DNA from 2 places in the Pseudomonas sp. J452 genome. Region 1 is predicted to be linked to the other one. Evidence: predicted binding sites of a transcription regulator. Region 1 holds the regulator's gene; the other holds the start of a gene.
What was found. Region 1 encodes LexA, which represses DNA repair genes until DNA is damaged. Its sites were predicted from a motif close to CTGTNTNNNNANACAG; they were not measured.
Positions count from the first base shown of each region.

Region 2: imuA (translesion DNA synthesis-associated protein ImuA) is a predicted target of LexA. The motif match lies at 4,999-5,014, and genes of this name have one in related genera.

Region 1 is NZ_CP088294.1:2,977,962-2,985,213, forward strand. Features, by position in the region: gene topA (type I DNA topoisomerase) at 1-308, shown strand, start outside; gene LRS11_RS13465 (DUF6586 family protein) at 381-899, shown strand; gene LRS11_RS13470 (hypothetical protein) at 1,230-1,463, shown strand; gene sulA (SOS-induced cell division inhibitor SulA) at 1,575-2,048, opposite strand; gene lexA (transcriptional repressor LexA) at 2,082-2,693, opposite strand; gene LRS11_RS13485 (TetR/AcrR family transcriptional regulator) at 2,936-3,640, shown strand; gene LRS11_RS13490 (L,D-transpeptidase) at 3,685-4,209, shown strand; gene nagZ (beta-N-acetylhexosaminidase) at 4,231-5,229, shown strand; gene LRS11_RS13500 (S-methyl-5'-thioinosine phosphorylase) at 5,241-5,978, shown strand; gene LRS11_RS13505 (peptidoglycan binding protein CsiV) at 6,036-6,560, opposite strand; gene mfd (transcription-repair coupling factor) at 6,573-7,252, opposite strand, start outside.
Region 2 is NZ_CP088294.1:4,013,532-4,020,783, forward strand. Features, by position in the region: gene LRS11_RS18180 (error-prone DNA polymerase) at 1-2,148, opposite strand, end outside; gene LRS11_RS18185 (SOS response-associated peptidase family protein) at 2,234-2,929, shown strand; gene LRS11_RS18190 (DNA polymerase Y family protein) at 2,948-4,354, opposite strand; gene imuA (translesion DNA synthesis-associated protein ImuA) at 4,362-4,979, opposite strand; gene LRS11_RS18200 (hypothetical protein) at 5,692-6,051, opposite strand; gene LRS11_RS18205 (hypothetical protein) at 6,058-6,540, opposite strand; gene LRS11_RS18210 (HEPN domain-containing protein) at 6,668-7,252, opposite strand, start outside.

The DNA of each region.
Region 1 (7,252 bases):
AGGTCAACGACACCTACGTGCTGCGTGACGGCGCTTCCGGCCTGTTCCTGGCTGCCAGCCAGTTCCCGAAGAACCGCGAAACCCGTGCGCCGCTGGTGCTGGAGCTGATCCCGCATAAAGACGAGATCGATCCCAAGTATCACTTCCTGCTGGAGGCGCCGAAGAAGGATCCGGAAGGCCGTCCGGCGGTTATCCGCTACAGCCGCAAGACCAAGGAGCAGTATGTGCAGAGCGAGGTGGACGGCAAGCCCACCGGCTGGCGCGCCTTCTTCTCGGGCGGCAAGTGGAAAGTGGAAAGCAAGGGCTGAGTCGTCCTGCTTGCCCGCTGGCTGCTGGAGCCAGCGGGTGATTTGCCCCGCATGAGTTTGGAGGGCCTTGCCATGGCGCATGAGCTGTATACCCGCACCAATCAGAAGATCTATTTCGCCGGTCTGGCGCTGGAGAACCTGCGCAAGGCCGAGGCGGGCGCGTCCATGCACGGCCAGGGGCAGGTGCAGGCCGAACGTGAGGCTGCGCTATTCCATCTGTACGGCGCGTTGCTCGGGCTGTGCCATGAGATTGCCGGCTACTACCGTCTGCCGGAAGCCAATGTGCCGCGTGCCGAGTTGTTGCTGAATCAGGCTGTGTTGCAGGCGGCGCCGAGTCCTGAATTGGCCGAGCTGGTCGAGCTGGCACAGCAGTCGGAAACCTGGCTGGCGCAACTGCTGCAGGCCTACGCCAAGCTGTTCCAGCCACCACTGGCGCCGAAGACGGCCAAGGTCGATCCTACCTTGCCGCTGATCCAGGCGGTCAGTGTCGAAGAAGAAGTGCCGCAATTGGGGCGCGAAGAGCTGGAAGCCTGGCGTCAGCAGCTTAAGCAGCTGGCCCTGCGCTTTCGCGAGTCGCTCAGCGAGTGCTGAGTGCAAAGAACCTGTTTACGATCTTCTGAATTAGAGCCAGGCAAGGCCAAACGACCAACGGGAGTAACAGCCGCAGGCTGGCCCGAAGGGTGAGCGCCAGCGAATCAAACGGCCGAGGAAGCGCAGTTTACGAGCTGTAAATGAGCATGACTCGTTTCACTCGCCCTTCGGGTCGCGCTGAAGCGCGTTAGCCGCAAGCGGCTTGCGGAGGCCGTTTTTAACGCGGTATGGCCGCGAGTCAGGAGATCGCAAACAGGTTCTAAGGGATGGGTGGGCTAGGGCGGTTCTCCCTTGGCTGGTACACTGCCCATCTGATTGGAGAATTTTGCTATGCCTACATCCTTCCTGGAAATCGTTGAGCTTCCTGACGGCCGCATTGCCTTGCGTCGTGCCGAGGATGAGGAAACCCTGGTAACCCTGGATTTCTCCGCCGATGCCAAAGCCTTTTTGCAGGGGCAACACGTCGAAGTGGCCAAGGCCATGCTCAATGTCGGCGTGCAAATGGCCGGGCGCCTTGCCGAAGGCGATATGGAGCATGACGATCAGCCGCGGGTGCTGCACTGATCCAGCCCGCATGAGTGACGCTTGATCATTTCAGGCAAGCGTTAGCGCAATACCCTCTTGCACAGAAACATCTTCCACAGACTTCGGGTGGGGCAAGCTGCCCCTGGCCAATCAATCCAGACGAATATTCAGACTCTGTGCACTGCCCAGTCGGGCTGAGCAGCTCAGGCTCAGGCGTTGAGCTGGTTGCAGTTTGATCCAGCTGATCACGGTGTGGCTGCGGCCCAGGCGCAGTGCTTCACTGGCGAGATCGAAGCTGTTCTGTCCGGCGCGCGGCTGCAGCACCAGCAAGCGATCCAGGTTGAGACCGGCACTGCGCAGCCAGGCATTGGTCAAGCCGGCGGGTGGGGCGATAAGGGTCAGCCAGCGGGCGTCCTGATTCTGGCTCAGTTCGCGCAGTACCGGGCCCAGCAGGTGGCGGCAGTGATTCAGCGAGCCAGACAGCGATAGCTCGCTGAAGGGCTCTGACTCTTCTGCCCAGGAGGGCAGTTCAACGCTATCGGTGAGTTGAGGAACCAGGCTCTGGCCCAGGAAAGCTTCGAACAGCGGAAGTTGCGAACGATTCAGCGACTGCGGGAACTGCATGAAGCTCTCCTTACGGCCTAGTGGCGTATCACGTTAGCGACGGATTACACCGACACTCAAACCTTCGATGATCAGATCCTGTTCTTCCAGATTCACTTCGATCGGGGCGAACTCGGGGTTTTCGGCAATCAGCAGCACCTTGTTGCCGCTGCGCTGGAAGCGCTTGACCGTAACCTCGTCGTCGATGCGGGCGACTACTATCTGGCCGTTGCGGGCTTCGCGAGTGGTGTGCACGGCGAGCAGGTCGCCGTCGAAAATGCCGATGTCCTTCATGCTCATGCCGCGTACCCGTAGCAGGTAATCGGCACGTGGATGGAAGAAGCCGGGATTGATCTGGCAGGACTCTTCGACATGCTGCTGGGCCAGGATCGGTGCACCGGCGGCAACCCGGCCGATAATGGGCAGGCCTTCTTCTTCCTGCGCCTCCGGCTCGTAGCCAGGTATGCGGATGCCACGCGAAGCGCCCGGGGTCATCTCGATGGCGCCTTTGCGGGCCAGCGCCTTGAGATGTTCCTCGGCGGCGTTGGGCGACTTGAAACCCAGCTCCTGGGCGATTTCGGCACGGGTAGGCGGGTAACCGTTGGCTTCCAGGCAGCGCTTGATGAAGGCGAGGATTTCAGCTTGGCGAGGCGTGAGCTTGAGCATGATGGTGGTCTGTCTGTTTATACAGTTGCTGTGATTATATACAGTGATATTGGTCTGGCAACAGTCTTTTTTGCTCAGGGCAGTGTGGCCATTTCTGCCGCTTGCCGGCATTGCGCAAGGTTCTGCCAATCTGCTCTATGGTTAAATGCGTGACTGGTCAGCCATGAAAGGGCCTGTGAGGCTTGACAGGGCATCGGCCTGAAACGTATGTTTCAAACAAGTGTTTGTCAGGTGGATATTTCATGGCTCAGTCAGAAACAGTCGAGCGCATTCTCGATGCTGCGGAGCAGTTGTTTGCGGAAAAAGGCTTCGCCGAGACCTCTCTGCGCCTGATCACCAGCAAAGCTGGGGTCAATCTGGCGGCGGTTAACTACCACTTCGGCTCGAAGAAGGCGCTGATCCAGGCGGTGTTCTCGCGCTTCCTCGGCCCTTTCTGCGCCAGCCTGGAAAAGGAACTGGATCGCCGTCAGGGCAAGCCGGAGAGCAAGGCCAGCCTCGAAGAATTGCTGGAAATCCTGGTAGAGCAGGCGCTGGCAGTCAAACCGCGCAGCGGTAACGACTTGTCCATCTTCATGCGCCTGCTGGGTCTGGCGTTCAGCCAGAGCCAGGGGCACCTGCGGCGTTACCTGGAAGACATGTACGGCAAGGTGTTCCGTCGCTACCTGGTGTTGTTGCATGAGGCTGCGCCGCGCATACCGCCGCTGGAGCTGTTCTGGCGCGTGCATTTCATGCTGGGCGCCGCGGCGTTCAGCATGTCCGGGATCAAGGCGCTGCGGGCCATCGCCGAGAACGATTTCGGTGTGGATACCTCGATTGAGCAGGTCATGCGCCTGATGGTGCCGTTCCTCGCCGCAGGCATGCGCTCGGAGACCGGGGTCAACGATGAAGCGCTGGCCAGTGCTCAGCTAAAGCCGCGCGCCAAGGTAGCGGTCGCCGCGAAAGGCTGATTGCGGCTGTGCCCGAGCGGGCTGATCGGCTAAGCTAGCCGCCCATGTGCCCGCTCGATTTCCTGCATATTTCCATTGCTGATCAGTGCCTGTACGGCTTTGCCGACGGGCATTTGCTGCTGCGCCTGGCCGTCTCCACGGCGCTGAATGGGGCGGGGGAGCGCAGCGGTTCCAACTGCACGCCACGCGGCCGTCATCAGGTGCGGGCGAAGATCGGTGAGGGCTTGCCGCTGGGTGCTGTTCTGCGCGGGCGCCGTTGGACCGGTGAGGTCTGGTCCCCTGAGTTGCACCAGCAGTTTCCCGGTCGCGACTGGATTCTCACCCGCATTCTCTGGCTCAGTGGCTGCGAGCCGGGCATCAATCGCCTGGGCGCCGTCGATACCTTTCGCCGCTACATCTACCTGCACGGTACGCCGGACACCGAGCCGCTGGGTGTGCCGCTGTCCCATGGCTGCGTGCGCCTGCGCAACGCCGACCTGCTGCAACTTTTCCCCCGTGTGCCGCTGCACTGCGCGGTACTGATCGATGAGGCGCCGTGTCCCGCATGGGCGGCCGCCGATCTCGTTTAAGGACTATTCGTGAAGACTCCCCTGTATGGCTCCCTGATGCTGGACGTGCATGGCACCTGGCTGACCGCCGAAGACCGGCAGATCCTGCGCCAGCCCGAAGTGGGCGGGCTGATCCTGTTTGCCCGCAATATCGAAGACCCGCGCCAGGTGTGTGAGCTGAGTGCGGCCATCCGTGCCGTGCGCCCGGATCTGTTGTTGGCGGTGGATCAGGAAGGCGGTCGCGTGCAGCGCCTGCGTCAGGGCTTCGTGCGTCTGCCAGCCATGCGCGCGCTGGCCGATAACGACAACGCCGAGTACCTGGCCGAGCAATGCGGCTGGTTGATGGCCACGGAAGTGCTGGCGGTCGGCCTCGACTTGAGCTTCGCCCCGGTGCTGGATCTCGATCACCAGCGCAGCGCGGTGGTGGGTAGCCGTAGCTTCGAGGGTAATCCCGAGCTGGCAACTAAGCTGGCCGGTGCCTTCATCCGTGGCATGGCGGCGGCCGGCATGGCCGCTACCGGCAAACACTTCCCCGGGCATGGCTGGGCCGAGGCCGACTCCCACGTGGCCATCCCGGTGGATGAGCGCAGCCTGGAACAGATCCGCAGCAACGACCTGATTCCCTTCCAGCGCCTCAGCCAGCAACTGGCGGCGGTGATGCCGGCTCATGTCATCTACCCGCAGGTCGACAACCAGCCGGCCGGCTTCTCGCGGCGCTGGCTGCAGGACATCCTGCGTGGTGAGCTGGGTTTCCAGGGCGTGATTTTCAGCGACGACCTGTCCATGGCCGGCGCCCATGTGGTCGGCGATGCCGCCAGCCGCATCGAGGCGGCGCTGAGTGCCGGTTGCGACATGGGCCTGGTGTGCAACGACCGCGGCGCCGCCGAGCTGGCCCTGAGCGCCCTGCAGCGCCTGCAGGTGCAGCCGCCCAGGGGCCTGGCGCGCATGCGCGGGCAGGGCTTTGCCAGCACCGAATACCGCCAGCAGCCGCGCTGGCTGGCTGCCGTGGCCGCCCTGCGCGCCGCGCAGCTGATCGATTAAAGGATAAACGTATGACTGTCTACGCCATTATCGGCGGCACCGGCCTGACCCAACTGGAAGGCCTGACCCTGAGCGAAGAACTGTCGCTCGACACGCCCTATGGCGCCCCTTCGGCCGCCATTCAGCGTGGTGAGTACGCCGGGCGCGAGGTGCTGTTTCTCGCCCGTCACGGTCACCCGCACCGTATTCCGCCGCACCAGGTGAACTACCGCGCCAACCTCTGGGCGCTGCAGCAGGCCGGCGCCGAGGCGATCATCGCGGTCAACGCGGTCGGCGGCATTCATGCCGCCATGGGCAGCGGCCACCTCTGTGTGGCGCACCAGATCATCGATTACACCTGGGGTCGCGAGCACACCTACTTCGCCGGCGACATCGAGCACGTCACCCACATCGACTTCAGTTACCCCTATGACGAACCGCTGCGCGGCAAGCTAATCGACGCCCTGCAGGCGCTGGGCCATGCGCACAGCAGTCACGGGGTGTACGGCGCCACCCAGGGCCCGCGCCTGGAAAGCGTGGCCGAGATTGCCCGCATGGAGCGCGACGGCTGCGATATCGTCGGCATGACCGGCATGCCCGAGGCGGCTCTGGCCCGTGAGCTGGAGCTGCCCTATGCCTGTCTGGCGCTGGTGGTCAATCCGGCGGCCGGCAAGTCCAGCGGCATCATCACCATGGCTGAGATCGAGCAGGCCCTGGCCGACGGCATTGGCAAGGTCAAGGCAGTGCTGGCGCGGGTGCTGAGCGAGTAGTTTTTCGCGGGTAGAAAAAAGCCCCGCACTGCGGGGCTTTTGCTTTCTCGGCCGGGATTACTGCGGCGTGACTTTCACCAGCATGCCCAGGCTGCCGTGATCGAGGTAGGTCAGCTCGCCATTCTTCAGGCGGCTGCGCTGCTTGATGCGCTCGCTGCCGGTGAGCAGGGCGTCGGCGTCAAACTGGTTGACCCAGATATCGGCGTCGATATCGACCAGGCGCTCCAGCAGGGTGAGGGCGATGGTGCCTTCCACCGGGTAGTGGCCGAACTGCTCGTTGCCGCTGCTCAGCGCCGACTTGCCGGGGATCGCGCCGAGGGTCTGGGCCCAGGCCTTGTGCAGCAGCACCTGATAGCCGCTGCCCGGGTTGAGCTTGGCCGCTACGTCTTCCAGGGCAATGCCGCGCTCGTTGCCGGCAAGCGATTGGGCGCCTGCGGCCCAGTCGTCCGGCGCCGGTTGGCTGGCGACCACCGGCTGGCCGGCCTGACGGAACACGATGACCTCGATCTGGTACAGCGCATCGGCGAAAGCCGACGGTGCCAGCAGGCAGAGCAGCAGGGTGAAATGGCGGAATGCGCGCATGGGGTCAGTCCTTTAAACAGATTGCGAGAGTAGACGCTCGAGCAGGGCTTCGAGGGTATTGAAACGTTCTTCCGGGCGCTCCATCGGCACCTGGAACTTGAACATCGTTGCGCCTTCGAACTTGTAGCGCTTGGGCTGGCTCTGGATCAGCTTGATCAGCGTCAGCGGATCGACGCAGGTAGTGGCGGCGAACTCGATGCGTCCGCCTTGCGGGCCGGCATCGATCTTCTTGATCCCGAGCTTTTCCGCCTGCAGTTTGAGCAGGGTGATGCGCACCAGATTCTTGGTCGGGTCGGGCAGCAGGCCGAAGCGGTCGATCATCTCCACCTGCAGCTCTTTCAGGCCATCCTCGTCGGCGGCGTTGGCGATGCGTTTGTAGAGGATTAGCCGCGCATGCACGTCCGGCAGGTAGTCCTCGGGGATCAGCGCGGGAACCCGCAGGTTGATCTCCGGGCCGCCACCGAGTGGCTGGTCGAGGTTGGGCTGCTCGCCCTTGCGGATGGCCTTGACCGCACGTTCGAGCATTTCCATGTAGAGGGTGAAACCGACCGCCTGGATCTGCCCGCTCTGGCCGTCGCCGAGCAGCTCTCCGGCGCCACGGATTTCCAGGTCGTGGGTGGCCAGGACGAAGCCGGCGCCGAGGTCCTGGGCGTTGCTGATGGCCTCCAGGCGCTTCTGCGCGTCTTCGGTCA
Region 2 (7,252 bases), 1.0 Mb from region 1:
GCCGAAGCCCTTGATCTGCTCGAAGATGCGCTCGGCAAATTCTAAGGAGTAGCCACGTTCAAGCATGCCCTCACGCAGGCGTTTCTGGTGGGGCTCCAGGCCACCATGGCGCTTCCATGCTGCCATTGAGCGGCGTAACTGATCGGCCTCCCCTGGGGTGTATCCGGCTGCGACGATGGCCAGGCGCATGACCTGTTCCTGGAACAAGGGCACACCGAGAGTGCGGGCAAACACCTCGCGCAGTTCATCACTCGGATAGGTCACTTCTTCTTCGCCATTGCGCCGGCGTAGATAGGGATGAACCATCTGACCCACGATGGGCCCTGGTCGCACGATGGCCACCTCAATGACCAGGTCGTAGAAGGTCTTGGGCTTTAACCGGGGGAGCATGGACATCTGCGCCCGCGACTCGATCTGGAACACGCCGATGGTGTCGGCCCGGCTGATCATCGCGTAGGTCTCAGGATCCTCTGCCGGGATGGTGGCTAGGGTCAGATAACGACGCTCGTAGGAGCGCAGCAGATCTAGACATCGGCGTATCGCGCTCAGCATGCCCAGGGCCAGGACATCGACTTTCATGAGCCCCAGGGCATCGATGTCATCTTTGTCCCACTGAATGATCGTCCTGTCCTTCATCGCCGCGTTCTCGACCGGCACCAGAGTCGACAGCGGGTGCTCGGAGATCACGAACCCACCGGGGTGTTGGGACAGATGACGAGGAAAACCAACCAGCTCGCCAGTGAGCACGAACACTCGCCTCAGCTCAGGACTTTCCGGATTGAAGCCAGCCTCCATTAGTCGCTCAGGGGTGGGCAGACAATCACTCCATCTGCCGCAGCAATTCGAGAGTGCAGTCAGCTGGTCTGGCGGCAGGCCAAGCGACTTGCCGACATCTCGGATGGCACCGGCAAAGTGGTAGGTGCTTGCAACGGCAGTCAGGGCTGCACGCTCACGACCGTACCGCTCGAAGATGTACTGGATCACCTCCTCGCGACGCTCATGTTCGAAGTCCACGTCGATGTCGGGCGGCTCGTTGCGCTCCTTCGAAATGAAGCGCTCGAACAGCATGCTCATCCTAGTGGGGTCGAGCTCGGTAATGCCTAGCGCGAAGCAGACCGCAGAATTCGCGGCTGAGCCGCGCCCCTGACAGAGGATCTCTTTGCTGCGGGCGAAACGGACGATATCGTGGACAGTGAGAAAATAGCTCTCGTACTTAAGCTCCTCGATCAAGCCCAGCTCCGCCTCGATCTGAGCCCGAGCTTTCTCCGACAAGCCCTCCGGCCAGCGCCATCTGGTGCCTTCGTAAGTGAGTTCTCTCAGCCAGGCCGCCGCTGTTTTCCCCGCCGGCACGACCTCGTGCGGGTACTCGTAGCGCAGCTCGCTCAAGTTGAAGGTGCAGCGCTCCGCGATCCTGACGGTCTCCTCTAGGAGCTGCGTCGGGTAGAGGTTGGCCAGAGAGGAGATCGACCTGAGATGGCGCTCGCCATTGGGAAACAGGTACTGCCCTGCCTCGGCGACGGTGCAGTGATGGCGGATCGCGGTGATGGTGTCCTGTAGAGCCCTCCTACCCCTGGCATGCATGTGCACGTCACCTGCAGCTACGAGCGGAATCTCCAAGCGCTTGCCCAGCTCATAAAGCCTAGCGAGCTTGGCTGCGTCATCGGGGCCACGATGCAGTTCGACGGCAATCCAGCAGCGGCCTGGGAACCTCGACGCAATCCAGCGACCGTGCTCCTCATCCATGCCTGAGCCAGGCACCCAGAGCGCGAATATGCCCTCAGTGGTGCCTGCAAGATCCGACTGATGAAGCTCATAGGTGCCCTTTGCAGAGCGTCTGCGGCCCTGAGTAATCAGCGCACAGATTCGCTGGTAGCCGGCAAGGCTGGAAGCCAGGAGAACCAGCTGAACTCCCTCGACTAGCCTGACCTCAGTACCAGTGATCAGAGCAACGCCGGCAGATTTTGAGGCCTGCCAGGCTCGAACGATTCCAGCGAGCGAACACTCATCTGTAATAGCCAACGCCCGGTATCCGAGACGGCGAGCCTTGAGGAAAAGCTCCTCCGCACTTGATGCGCCTCGCTGGAAGCTGAAATTGCTGAGGCAGTGGAGCTCCGCATACTGAGACGGTGACTGCTCGAGGTCTTTCATGATCGACAACAATAACTGTATGGATATACAGTTTTTGCTATAACCCCCACCAGGGTCAACGGCGAGCTGACAGGAGGAACAGGAGATGTGCGGACGACTTGCGCAGATCCGGGCAGAACAGAAGTACCTCGCCTCTCTGGCCATTCAGGGCCAGCTCCTGCTGCCGCCTTCGCCGGATCCGATCAACCGGTACAACGTAGCGCCTCACTCGCGAGTGGGCTTGCTTCGCAAGGTGGCTCAGGGGTATCTGTGGGCACCGGAACGATGGCGATGGCTGCCGGCCTGGGCAGAAAAGCCGGTGCGCAATGACTTCAACGCAACGCGCGAGAAAGTCGGCAGCAGTCCCTACTACCGAGAGGTTTGGCCACATCGAGCCCTTCTTTGCGTGGATGGTTGGTATGAGTGGTGCTCGGTGGCAGGCCAGAAGACGAAGCAGCCCTACTACATCCGTCGCCACGACAGCGAGCCGCTCTTCCTCCCTGCAATAGGCCAGTTCTCGGAGCCCGGTAACGAGCCCAAACCAGATGATGGGTTCCGAATCATCACCGCTGATTCAGAGGGCGGGATGCTCGATGTGCACGACCGTCGTCCGGTGGTGTTTGATCCGGAAAACGCGAGAGCGTGGATGACGGACATCAGTTCCGAGGAGGCTAGCCGCATGCTTCATGAACAGGCCCTGCCGGTGGACGCATTTCACTGGTATGCGGTGGGACGTGAGGTCGGCAACTATCGGAACGAAGGTGCGGGTTTGATTGAGCCGCTAACGCTGCCCTCCACCTGAGCCTAGGGCAGAACCCACTCATGAGAACCAGCCATGCAACATCAGCTTTCCACCGCCTACGGTGCGAAAGGCCCAGCCTTGTTGACCGAAGCGAGTCTCCACCACGTAGTAGTCGCGGCGCACGTCACCACCATCCCACCAGCCGGACTCAATGCGCTCTGGGCCGGAAAGAATGCGCAGCCCTGACTCAGACAACGGCTCAGGCTCAACCAGCAGCCAGCCTGGGCGTGGTGCGCAAGCTGGCAGAGGAGTCCTGATTTCATCCCGAACCCAGCTCCGCTCAGGGCGGTGATCTGCTCGATGGCTAAGTCCATACACGGCGGCGTCGCCCAGGCGGGCACGAAGACGCTCTCGTAGCTGCTCCCAAGGTTGCGACTGCTGCGGTCTCTCGTCGAAAAGCTGGTGGTGCTGTGGAACGAAAGGTGGCAGATCGCGCGCGACCAACCGTACCGCCAGTACAGGTGCTGGCAGCTGTTGGTGCTCCAGTCGACCACGGCTGAACTCAAACAACATTGCAGCATCACGCTCCGCACTGAGCAGCCCCACCACTACCAAACTGTCGGCTTGGTTGCGGTGCTCCAAGTGCAGAGTAAAACGCTGTACACCACTGTCACGCCCCGCGAGGTAAGCAGCTAAATCTGCCGTCACTCGGCGCAGAGGAAACAGTAACGCTTGGTGCGACTCGACCTCGAAGTTCAACTCAAGGCGTGTGTCGAAAACATCAGGTGGGGAGTAAAACTCCAAGGCAAGCGGGCGGCGACCGAACACAGTGTCGATATGCAGCAACACCTCAGCAGAGAAACGTTTAGCCAAGCTGTCACGAGGCAGATCCAGCAGTTGCTGCAACTGGCGTAGTCCCATCCGACTGAAGGCCGTCGCAGCAGCTTCAGGCAGGCCAAGGCGCCCCACCGGCAGAGGAAGAAGTGCTTGGCGAAGACCCTCGTCATCAAACACTGCCAAGCCGTCACGGGCATTCGCTAGCACTCGGGCTGCGGCAGGGTTGGGCGCTGCAGCGATGCGATGCTGAAAACCCAGGGCCGTGAGCTCTTCGCGCAAACGTGCTTCGAAAACTGGCCAGGGGCCAAACAGACCAAGGCTGGAGTGGACTTCCAGTAACAGACAGCGCGGATAGCGCAGACTGACCTGGGCGCTGAAGCCATAGGCCCAGGCAGCCAGAAACCGCTGCCAGCGATCAACTGCCGCCTGATCGTAATCAGCAGTAGCGAAGTCGTTCGACAGCGCTTGAGCCGCCGCGAACGACTGCCCAGGCCTCAAGCCAAGTGCTCTGGCTGCTGGATTGACGGCTTGCAGAATGCGGCGCTGCGGCGGGCCGTTAAGCAGCGCGAGCGGAGCCTGGCTGTCGGCACGGTGGCGAAGCACACCGTCCATAGCCAGTTGCGGCAGCAGAATGCAGGCCCAGAGCATGACCGACTCAATGCCAGGTGGCTGAGATTGGCCGTGCCGGAGGCAGACCGCCACGGCACTTGAGTATCCGCAGCTGGGCAGGCTTAGCATCGATGGCCAAGCGCAGTGCAGCAGGTGAGGCGTTCGCGGCTTCCTGTTGCGGGCGGTAGGCGAAGGCCAGTGTCTGCCCCGTTTCTGCGGCCACCTGCAGGCGACGCAGTGCCCGGTCATCGGCCTTCTGAGGCCAAAAGAGCACCGCCCCGCAACTGCCTGAGCGCAGGCATTGCTCGGTTGCCCATAAAGCATCACGGCCCTCTGCCTGGACGATGCTTAGATGACGCATATCGATACCGGCGCCGATCCATGCCTCGGGGTATGGCAAGTGAGGAGGACTAACCAGCACCACACGCTCCCCCGCCGAGGTGAGACGCGCCAAGGTAGGCCACAGCAATTGCAACTCACCGACACCTCTGCTGCCGACTAGGATCTCGCTCAGTGCAGCAGCTGGCCAGCCACCACCGGGAAGCGCTGCATCCAAGGCGTGGTGACCGGTAGGTGGGCAGCTCGTTGACGGTGAAGGGCCTGCATGACCGCGCCAAACGCGGCGGGCATCAAGCAGGCGGTCGAGGGAAACCACTGATGACATGCTGGCGAACCAAAAAATACTGTATATGAATACAGTATTTAGTTTGCCTCGGCATCGGTCAAGGAAAGTCGATGAGCTGTCTCAGGCTCACCGCCGCACGTAGCTCTATTCCCCAGCGCTACTCAGCAACCCCCTGACTTCCTGTGCCTCAGCACTCGTGACCTCAAATATGAATGCCGGGGCGCAAGGCGCCTGCAGCACAGTCAACGAGTTTGGCTCTGGAGAAGGAAGGGTCGTTGCGCTTGGCCCACGAAGCGGAGGAGTCTTGGATCCCGCCTCACGTAGCCCGATCAAGTACGGTACCGCCTTCACCGCCTCAGGTTCAGCGAACGTAGAGTTGTCCCAGGTTACCGGAATCACTTGGGACGGCTGCCCAACCAGAACCTGATCCACCACCACCTCAAAGCGCGCGTAGTCGCTTAGGATTTTCTTGCTCTTCGACTTCGCTCTCCAAAACTTAGATCGCTCGTCTGTGGCTTGAACGATCTCGTAATTCTGGATTCTGCCGACAACGACCACACTCGCATACTGGATGTCACCGAGCTCAAGGGCAGCTCGTGCCCTGCAGGCGCTCGCAGGTGAGGCCATCAATAGGACACCAAGGCTCACCACTATGGCTTGAAGACAACTCCGCATTGACCGTCCCCGTACAGCCAAGAGCCTTCGTCTCTGGGCAACTCTGTTCAGCACTGGTACATCATGCATCTCAGCCTCACTGCCTCACGTAGCTTTTCTTACCCGAAGGCGTCAGGCAGTAAACGCCCCCGCGTGGGCCCGTACAAAAGGTACTGGTGCCACACGCACACTCGCTGCTGTCGTGGAGAAACTGCTGCGGGGCGGCAGCCGGAGCGCTGCCCCTGCCCATGTAGGCTGAGCAGCTCTTCTTCGAGCCGCTGATCGAACCGTCATTGCATAGGAACAAGTCGCCATCGCAACCGGCAATCCCACCCTTCTTGCCAGAACACGGCGTATTGGCCGCAACGGCTTCGAGCGAAGACAGGGCAAGCGCCGCTGCAATGACCAAGCACAATCCGAAAGGTACTTTGCGTAACTGTGAGGGAAAGTTATTCATCGTGGCCTACAGAGGGTCGCCGACTAAAACCGCACGGCCTGTGTCGCCCTCGCACCCGGAGGGCGGAGACCAACTCAAAGCAGCGGATTTGTCAGGCATGTGGATTACCAGGCGACGCTCCAAGCACTCCCCCATTGCACGCTCCGCCACGGCCTCAAGCTTCGTCGCGTCCCAGTTGCTGACCTCGTAGTTGAAAACCTGCGCCTCAAGGTCTTCGCCCTCGGTGTGATGCAGAATCGAGGCGACCGCTTCGTGGCAGGTGTTGGTGGTGCGACTGCAGCGAATTTCGACGGCGTTCGTTCCTGGTGTTTGATATCCCTCTACGGTTTTCCAGCCGCCCCAGATTACGAGCTCGTCCTGCTCCTCCTTGAAAATCAGAGATGGGATGGTGGTGTTTTCGATTGGGGCGGGCTTCGCAAACCAGAGTACGACGTAGGTTGCACATAGAGCCGAAGCTAGCGCGATCAGCAGCATGTTGAGGTAACGCATGTAGAGTCCCTTCTGTGGCAGCCGTCCTGGCTGGACTCAATCTTAGAGCACCTCTAGCCATTGAGCTAATTGAAGGGCTGCTTCCGGCCAAAAGCGGTCATTGAGTGTTTATGAATTCAGCTGCAATTCAGGTGGCCGCTTGCGCATCTGGGATTGTGGCGATTCGAAGCTCACCAAGCAGGTGTTTATATCCGGTTAGAAAACGACTGAAACTATGTCCAGAACCGAGAGACCTACGTGACCAACGCAGAGCACTCCATCCGGCATCTATTAGATCGGATGCAGCAAAAACAAATTCAAGCGTATCTGTTAAAAAGGCCAGGAAAGGTTCAATTTTTTCGTATTCAAGCCCATCCAAACTACCATGCACAAAGTAATTTCGAAGTTTGACGGCAATACCAGCAGCGAACGCAAGATCGGGGACTTTATCCCCCAACTGACTCTCCACGATGGTTGCACGGTAAAACACTTTTTTGGGCAGCGATGGCTGCCCCATTCGGCCTAACGCTCCAAGCACGCTATCTCGATCAACACCTTGTGGAATTTTTCTGAGCAGTTCCCTACAAGCTCGCTTTGCCTCAGCAAGTTCTGGAGATAGTTGGTTTTTAGCTGGCGCTGCATCTGCGGGAAGAATGTCGAACATATTCGCAGCGGCCACAAGCCGGTCAAAATCGTAGTTATTTCCTTTTCGAAGGCAGCCTAGATATCGCGT